2 regions of the Mycolicibacterium sp. SMGY-1XX genome follow, and region 2 is predicted to be linked to the other one. Evidence: riboswitches for the same ligand, from Rfam matches in the RefSeq annotation. Region 2 holds a riboswitch; the other holds the start of a gene.
The links. Region 2 has a riboswitch for thiamine pyrophosphate ahead of thiC (phosphomethylpyrimidine synthase ThiC). Riboswitches for the same ligand answer to the same signal wherever they lie in the genome.

Region 1: it holds a riboswitch for thiamine pyrophosphate, as region 2 does, so the genes downstream of both, NL241_RS11285 (ECF transporter S component) here and thiC (phosphomethylpyrimidine synthase ThiC) in region 2, are expected to answer to the same signal.

What each region holds. Positions count from the first base shown of each region.
Region 1 is NZ_CP101139.1:2,308,033-2,312,444, forward strand. Features, by position in the region: gene NL241_RS11275 (energy-coupling factor transporter transmembrane component T family protein) at 1-464, opposite strand, end outside; gene NL241_RS11280 (ABC transporter ATP-binding protein) at 461-1,909, opposite strand; gene NL241_RS11285 (ECF transporter S component) at 1,906-2,520, opposite strand; TPP riboswitch at 2,654-2,765, opposite strand; gene NL241_RS11290 (nucleoside/nucleotide kinase family protein) at 2,797-3,363, opposite strand; gene NL241_RS11295 (hypothetical protein) at 3,370-3,759, opposite strand; gene NL241_RS11300 (TMEM165/GDT1 family protein) at 3,776-4,412, opposite strand, start outside.
Region 2 is NZ_CP101139.1:5,954,017-5,958,428, reverse strand. Features, by position in the region: gene thiD (bifunctional hydroxymethylpyrimidine kinase/phosphomethylpyrimidine kinase) at 1-674, opposite strand, end outside; gene thiC (phosphomethylpyrimidine synthase ThiC) at 671-2,236, opposite strand; TPP riboswitch at 2,228-2,337, opposite strand; gene NL241_RS28445 (MFS transporter) at 2,498-4,243, shown strand; gene NL241_RS28440 (efflux ABC transporter ATPase subunit, DrrA-related) at 4,303-4,412, shown strand, end outside.

The DNA of each region.
Region 1 (4,412 bases), 3.6 Mb from region 2:
CCGAGGTACTGCCAGTCCTGTCGTAGCAGTCCCACCAGCCGCAGACCGGCCATGGCGCCGACCACGAACCGGGCGGGGAGTTTGAGCACCTGGCCCAGTCCGTCGGCCAGCTCGGTGGCATCGACGTCGATGAACAACAGCACCGAAGGCAGCGCAATGGCCAGCACGCGCAGGAACATGGCCAGGGCCAGCTCGATGGAACCGTCGCTGACGGTGATCAGCAGAAAATGCCAGTGCACGGTACCGCGGGGCTCGCCGTAGAGCAGGTTGGTCAGTGCGGTGAGGGCGGCCGCGCCGGTGATGACCGCGCCACGAATCACGAACGGCCGCAACCGGACACCGAGTGCCACGAACAACGGGATCTCCAGTACCAGGGCTGTCAGCGCCGACACCCAGTCCACGCTGAGCACGAGCGCCAACGCGATGACCCCGGCTGTCAGCAGTTTCGCGACAGGGTTGATCACAGCGTTATCCGGTCGTCGGCCAGGACGTCGACGAATTCCGCATCATGGGTCACCGCCACCACAGCGCTGCCGTCGTCGGCGATTTCGGACAGTAGGTGGATCAGTTCCTCCCAGGTACGACGGTCCTGCCCGAACGTGGGCTCGTCGAGGACGATGATGTCGGGCCGCGTCATCAACACGCCTGCCACCGACAGGCGGCGCTTCTCACCGCCGGACAGCGTGTACGGGCTGCGGTCGGCCAGATGACTCAGCCGCAGTCGGTCCAGCAGCGCGTCACCGAGTGAATCGATTTCGGCCTGGCCGAGTTTGAGGGCTTTGGGCCCCAGCGAGAGCTCGTCACGGACGGTGGGGGTGAGGAACTGGTGCTCGGGATCCTGGAAGACGCTGGCGATGCGGGTCAGCAGATCCTTGGAGCGCCACCGGGCGGGTTCGCGGTTCTTCGGCGACGGCGCGAAGTCGGAGCGTGCTTCGAGTGCGCCGCCGTGCGGTGGCAGCAGACCTCCGAGGGTCAGGGCCAGTGTCGACTTACCCGCGCCGTTGGGGCCCGTCACCGCGGTGACCCGCCCCGCCGAGATGCCGAAGTCGAGCCCGGTGCGAAGCGGCGGATTCGCGCGGTACCCCAACGACAGGTCCGTCGCTGCCAGCAGAGGTTCCCCCACGGGCGGCGGGGTGCGGTTCAGGTGGGGGACCGGTGCATCAGGGATCCAGATACCGGACTGCAGTAGGTGATCACGTTCGCGCCGGATGGTCTGTTCCGGTGGGCCGTCGGCCATCACAGCCCCGTCGGCGCCGAGCACGATGACCCGGTCGACGACGGGTAACCAGACCTTGGTGCGGTGCTCGACGACGATCAGGGTGGCACCGGTCAGTTCGGCGACCGCGGTCACGGCGTCGCGCACCTCGATCACCCCGTCGGGATCGAGATTGGCGGTGGGTTCGTCCAGCAGGAGCAGGCCCGGGCTCATCGCCAGCACACCTGCCAGCGCCAGCCGCTGTTTCTGCCCACCCGACAGCGTTGAGGTGTTGTGCTGGACAGGGAGATTCAGGCCGACCGACCGCAGCGCCGCGTCGACGCGCGGCCAGATCCGGTCGCGGGGAACGGCGAAGTTCTCCATGCCGAACGCGACGTCGTCGCCGACGCGGGACAGGATCACTTGTGAGTCCGGGTCCTGCAGCACCATTCCGAGGCGGTTCCGTTGCTGCACCGGTGCGGCGCCGTCGATCAGAAGGCTGCCCGCCTGGTGCCCCTCCTCGGAGCCGCCGAGCAGCCCGGCCAGACCGTGCAGCAGGGTCGATTTCCCCGACCCCGACGGTCCGAGCAACAGCACCCGTTCTCCGGCCGCGACGTGCAGCTCCAGATCCTCTATCGCCCAACGGCTCTGACCGGCGTGCTGCCAGCCCCACCCGGCGGCCGTCACGTCGGCGCCACCGAGACGAGGTGTCATCGAGGCGCGGGACTCGCGACCACTCTTCCGGACTCGAAGCGGCTGAGCGCTCCGGTCTTGGCGAGGCCCCGGACCACGAACCAGGACAGCACCCCGGCCAGGACGGCACCGGAGACCACTGCCGAGGCGGTGTAGATGGTCGCGAAGGTGGTGGTCGATCCCGGGTACCAGAGGATCAGGTCGTTGATGGCCAGGGCCAGACCGGCGGCAGCGCCGGCGGCGGTGGCCACGGGCAGGTTCCACCGGCGATAGAGGAACAGCGCGAACACCAGTTCGGCGCCCAGGCCCTGCACCAGGCCGGACTCGATGGTCAACACGCCCCATTGGTTTCCGACCAGGGCCGACACCGTGGCGGCCACCAACTCGCCGTAGAGGGCCGCGCCGGGTTTGCGGATCACCAGCGCGGTGAGCACGCCGGCGAAGAGCCAACCGCCGCCCGCGAGTGCCTGCAGGCCGGGCAGGACGGCGTTCAACGGGGTGGCGATGGGATTGGACGCGACGTTCCAGAAGACGAAAACCAGGCCGGCGGCCACCGCGAGCACGCTGGCGACCACGATGTCGACGACGCGCCAGCGCACGGGGCGACGGGTGTCGGAGGTCGGATGGGACATGAGACTCCTCGTACTGAGTATTTGAGATTCGTGCACGGACCGGGCAGCGACGAATCGTGAAGGCGAGCACGGCGATTGCGACCGTGGCAGTGCGGCGCCGAAACGGGCGCTCAGATGGGTGTTACGTGACAGGCAATGTTCACGTGCATCTCCCTACGCCGGCATTACCCGGTCAGGTTCGTACGGTCGACAGCCGGTCAGCCGTCCTCTCAGCGCACTCGGTGTGCACTCCCGTGGTGTTCCGTGCTCCAAGCTAGTCCACACACACAGGAGTTGCTATACCGGGTGGGTGCTGGTGAAGCACCAATCCGTGCCGTCGGGGGTCCCGGTGGCGAGGTAGTCCGCGGCCGAGCGGGGGTCATGCCGGGCGATGAGGGTCTCTTCCTGGGCCGCCCATCGGTCCCAGAAAGGACGGTAGGTGTCGCCGTCGCGCCGCAATGCCCGCTGCTTGCGCACCTCGTCGTCGGCGTCGATCCAGATGCCGATGTCCGCCAGTGCCCGGTTGCCGGCGGACAGGGTGCCGACGCCTTCCACGATCAGGCGTTGGGTGGCAGTGACCGGACGCCACCCGGCGGGGGTGTTCGTCGTCCAGTCCCACTGCCTCCAGCGCGCTGGATCACCCGCGCTGCGCGGTTGCAGCAGTTCGGTGTGAACGTGGTCCACCGCCCAGGCCAGGCCGTCCCAGCCGGGGTAGATGTCATCGAGGCGCACCACCACACTGCCGGCCCAGCGCTGGGCCAACTGGTCGGCCAGGGTGGATTTGCCCGACCCCGAACGTCCGTCGATCAATACGGTGACCACCCCGGAGGCACACAGGTGCCGGGCCAGTTCGTCGAGTGTCACCGCAGCTCAGCTGCGCGGGCGGGAGAACAGCCAGACCGTCAGCCAGACCGAGGCGGCCGTGATGAGCAGGGCGCCGGGGACGTGCACGCTCAGGGTGTGACCCTTGCCGAGGTAGGCCTGGACAAAGGAGAAGGCGAACAACCCGAGGGCCAGGGCCGCCGCCCACCAGCCGTGACGCCGTTGCCGCGCCAAGCCCGCCAGCGTCACGGTGAGCACACCCGTCACCACGTGCAAGGCGATCGCAGCCCCGCCGTGGATGTCCAGGAATTCGCCCGCCTGGATCACCGACCCGGCGGTGACGAACAGGACGGCCACCACGGCGACCGTGGCGAGCGCCAGGAATCGGGAAAAGACGAGCCAGGGTGCGGTCTTCGGCTTCTCGGCGACTGTCGTCATGACGTCCCTTCCCTGGTCAGATCCGGTTCTGCGTAGGCTCCTCGGCGGCGGATGCCTGCTCAGTCTCGCCGACGGCGGGGGAGGTGTCCTGCGGTTTCAGCACCGCCGGCCGGAATCGCTCGGGTAGGGCGCGCAGCATCGCCGCGCACAGCGCGACGATGGCCGCGGTGGCGAGGGCGATGACCCAGATCGGAGCGCTGGTGAAGATGTTCTCCAGCAGCATGTAGAAGCCGAACAAGAGGAACAGGACCGCCGCGCCGATCTGGATGAGCCGCTCGGGCAGGTGCTTGCCGGCGACCGCACCCACGATGATCGCCAGCCCGTCGGCGACCACCATGCCCAGGGTGGATCCGATCCACACGCCCAGCCAGTCGTTGTCGGCGGCCAGGGTGATGGTGGCGAGCATGGTCTTGTCGCCGAGCTCGGCCAGGAAGAACGCCGAGGTGACCACGAAGAATGCGGCACCGGTGGCCCGCTGGGCCCGGCTCTTCTCTTCGTCGCTGAGGCTGTCGCCGCGCAATGTCCAGAGGCCGAAGAAGACGAACATCGCGCCGGCCAAGAGGCCGAGAAGGTGCGTCGGCAGCGCGGCGCCCAGGTAGTGCCCGATCGCGACCGACAGGACGTGGACCAGTGTCGTCGCCGCCGTGATCGCG
Region 2 (4,412 bases):
GTGTCACCAGCACCGTGATCGTGGCCGGTGTCCACCCGCGGAGCGGCGAACTCGTAGAACTCCGTGCCGTCGAAGAGCAGGTCGGGGCTCGCGCTCGACGAGCGCAGGTGCCCACCCTTGACCAGCGCCCACTGCGGCCCGAGAGCGTGCAGCGCCCGCGCTGCGTCGCGCTGGGACTCGGTGTCGACCACCTCGATGTCGACCAGCAGGCGCACTTCGTCGAGATTCGGTGTCACCAACGTGGCCAGCGGGAACAACTCGGTGCGGATGGCCGACAGGGCGCTGGGGTGCACCAGCGGGTCCCCGTGCATCGATGCGCACACCGGGTCCACCACCAGCGGCACTGTCAGTGCCTCGGCTCGCCAGGTCTCGGCCACGCATCCGATGATCTCTGATGACGCCAGCATGCCGGTCTTGGCGGCTTCGATGCCGATATCGGAAGTCACCGCGCTGATCTGCCCGGCCACCACGTCGAGTGGAATCTCGTGAAAGCCCTTGACGCCCACCGAGTTCTGCACCGTCACCGCGGTGACGGCTACGCAGCCATGTAGGCCCAGCATCGCAAACGTGCGCATGTCGGCCTGGATGCCCGCACCGCCGCCGGAGTCGGAGCCGGCGATGGTCATCACCCGGTGCGGTGTCTGCCCGGGCGGGCTCAGCGGTAGGTACGTCATGAGGTCAAGGGTAGGTAGACGCGGTTGCCCTGCTCGGCGAACTCCGCAGATTTCTCCGCCATGGCTTCGCGGATGTCCTGGGTGATGCGCATCGAGCAGAACTTCGGTCCGCACATCGAACAGAAGTGGGCGGTCTTGGCCGGGGCCGCCGGCAGCGTCTCGTCGTGGAATTCGCGGGCGGTGTCTGGATCCAGCGACAAATTGAACTGATCCTCCCAGCGGAACTCGAACCGGGCCTTGCTCAACGCGTCGTCACGTTGTTGAGCGCGCGGGTGTCCCTTGGCCAGATCGGCGGCATGCGCAGCGATCTTGTAGGCGATCACGCCGTCCTTGACGTCTTTCCGGTTCGGAAGGCCCAGGTGCTCTTTGGGAGTGACGTAGCAGAGCATCGCCGTGCCGGCCTGGGCGATCATCGCCGCGCCGATCGCCGAGGTGATGTGATCGTACGCAGGCGCGATATCGGTGGTCAGCGGTCCCAAGGTGTAGAACGGTGCCTCGTCGCAGAGCTCTTCTTCGAGGCGGACGTTCTCGACGATCTTGTGCATCGGCACATGACCGGGTCCTTCGATCATCACCTGCACGCCATGGCTTTTCGCGATCTTCGTCAGTTCGCCCAGGGTTTCCAGTTCGGCGAACTGCGCCGCGTCGTTGGCGTCGGCGATCGACCCGGGGCGCAGCCCGTCGCCGAGGGAGAACGTCACGTCATACCGGGCCAGGATCTCGCACAGCTCGGCGAAATGGGTGTAGAGGAAGGACTCGGTGTGATGGGCCAGACACCACGCCGCCATGATGGAGCCGCCGCGGCTGACGATGCCGGTGACCCGGTTGACGGTGAGCGGGATGTAGCGCAGCAGCACACCGGCGTGCACGGTCATGTAGTCGACGCCCTGCTCACATTGCTCGATCACGGTGTCGCGGTACACCTCCCAGGTCAGCGCCGTCGGGTCACCGTTGACCTTCTCCAGGGCCTGATACATCGGCACGGTGCCGACGGGGACGGGCGAGTTACGCAGGATCCACTCGCGGGTCAGGTGAATGTCCTTACCGGTGGACAGGTCCATGATGGTGTCGGCACCCCACCGGGTGGCCCACACCATCTTGTCGACCTCCTCGCCGATCGACGAGCTCACCGCCGAATTGCCGATGTTGGCATTGACTTTCACCGCGAAGGACTTGCCGATGATCATCGGTTCGGTCTCGGGATGGTTGTGATTGGCCGGGATGACCGCGCGGCCCCTGGCAACTTCGGAACGCACCAGTTCTGCTGGTACACCTTCCCTTTCGGCGATGAAGGCCATCTCCGCGGTGATCTCCCCGGCGCGCGCCCGCTGCAGCTGGGTACCCCGGTCGCGCACGACCGTACGGCGTGGCAGCCCCTTCTCCAGGTCGACGTGCGCCTCGGCGTCGGTGTACGGCCCGGACGTGTCGTACAGGTCGAGATGCTCACCGTTGGTCAGGTTCACCCGACGGAACGGCACCTTGGCGCCGTCGGGAAGTTCGCGGTAGGTCTTGTGGCTGCCCGAGATGGGGGCATGGGTCACGGATACGGCAACAGCACTCATCAGTTCACTCCCTACGCCGGCATTACCCGGTCAGGTTCGTACGGTCGACGGCCCCAGCCGTCCTCTCAGCGCACTCGGTGTGCACTCCCGTGTGGGTTACGCGACCAACCTAGCGCAGTCCGGTGCCGTGCCACACCCCGGGACGACGGAACGGGATGGAATGGGAATTGCACCACGAAGGTTTGCATAGCTAACATATGTAAATTGCGGCACACACCGTGGTGGGCTGCGCACGCACTCGATACGAAACGAAGAATGCTGATGACTGCCGAGCTCACCACCACCGACGCGAGCCTCACCGCCACCGCTCGACGCCGGATCAAGATGGACCACGACCACCCCCGCTACAAGTGGGTGGTGCTGTCCAACACGACCCTGGGCACCCTGCTGGCCACCATCAACGCGTCCATCGTGTTGATCTCGCTGCCGGCGATCTTCCGCGGTATCGGCCTGAATCCCTTGGCGCCCGGCAATGTGAGCTACCTCCTCTGGATGCTGATGGGCTACCTGGTGGTGACCGCCGTGCTGGTGGTGCCATTCGGCCGCCTGGGCGACATGCTCGGCCGGGTGCGGATCTACAACCTCGGGTTCGTGGTGTTCACGGTCGCCGCGGTGGCCCTGTCGTTCGACCCGTTCTCCATGGGCGGCGGTGCGGTGTGGCTGATCGCCTGGCGCGTGGTCCAAGGTGTCGGCGGCGCCATGCTGATGTCGTCGTCCTCGGCGATCCTCACCGACGCCTTCCCGGCCAATCAACGCGGTATGGCGCTGGGCGTGAACATGGTCTCCGCGGTCGCCGGCTCATTCCTGGGCCTGCTGATCGGCGGTTTCCTCTCCGAGTGGCACTGGCAGGCCATCTTCTGGGTGGGCGTGCCGATCGGCCTGGCCGGCACGGTCTGGAGCCTGCGCTCGCTCAAAGAACTCGGATCCCGTACACCGGGCCGCATCGACTGGGCCGGAACGCTGACCTTCGGCGTCGGTCTGACGGTGCTGCTGGTCGGTATCACCTACGGCATCCAGCCCTATGGCGACTCCACCACCGGCTGGACCTCTCCTCTGGTCCTCGGTTCGATTGCCGCCGGGTTGGCACTGCTGGTGGTGTTCTGCCTCATCGAACTGCGGGTGTCGCAGCCGATGGTCGACATGAAACTGTTCAAGTCCGCATCGTTCGGCATGGGCAACCTCGCCGGGTTGATGTCGTCGGTGGGTCGCGGCGGCCTGCAGTTCATGCTGATCATCTGGTTGCAGGGCATCTGGCTTCCGCTGCACGGTTACAGCTTCGAGTCGACGCCGCTGTGGGCGGGCATCTACCTGCTGCCGGTCACCATCGGGTTCCTGGTGGCGGGTCCGATCGCGGGATCGCTGTCCGACCGGTTCGGGGCCCGGCCGTTCACCGTCGGCGGCATGCTGTTGATGGCGGTGACATTCGTTGCGCTGCTGCTGATCCCGGTGAACTTCGACTACTGGATGTTCGCGGTGATCGTGTTCCTCAACGGTCTGGGTGGCGGTATCTTCACCGCCCCGAACACCGCGGCCATCATGTCGAGCGTGCCGGCATCCCAGCGCGGTGCCGCCTCGGGTGTGCGCGCCACGTTCTTCAACGCCGGCTCGTCACTGTCGATCGGTATCTTCTTCTCGCTCATGATCGTCGGGCTGGCCAACACGCTGCCCTCCACCCTCAGCACCGGGCTGCAGGCGCAAGGCGTGTCCGCTGACGTCGCACACGACGTCGCCGGCCTGCCACCCGTCGGGAGTCTCTTCGCGGCGTTCCTGGGCTACAACCCCATCGCCGAACTGCTGGAGCCGTACCACGCGTTGCAGCAGCCGGGCGTCAACGCCGAGGTGCTCACCGGTAAGACGTTCTTCCCGGAGCTGATCACCCAACCGTTCCACGCGGGTCTGGTGGTGGTGTTCGCGGCTGCGGCGGTGATGATGGTGCTCGGCGCCGTCGCGTCCTGGATGTCGCCGGGCCGCTACGCCGACGCACCCGGCGCCGACAACGCCGCCTGATCCGGGCACCCCACAAAATCCAGTGGGGCTTGTCGGAGTCACCCGCTACGGTCGAGGGCATGCCCGAGGCAGCCATCGAGGCCATCGATCTGGTGAAGAGGTTCGGCGACCATACCGCCGTCGGCGGTATCAGTTTCACCGTCCCGCAGGGCACGGTGCTGGGACTTCT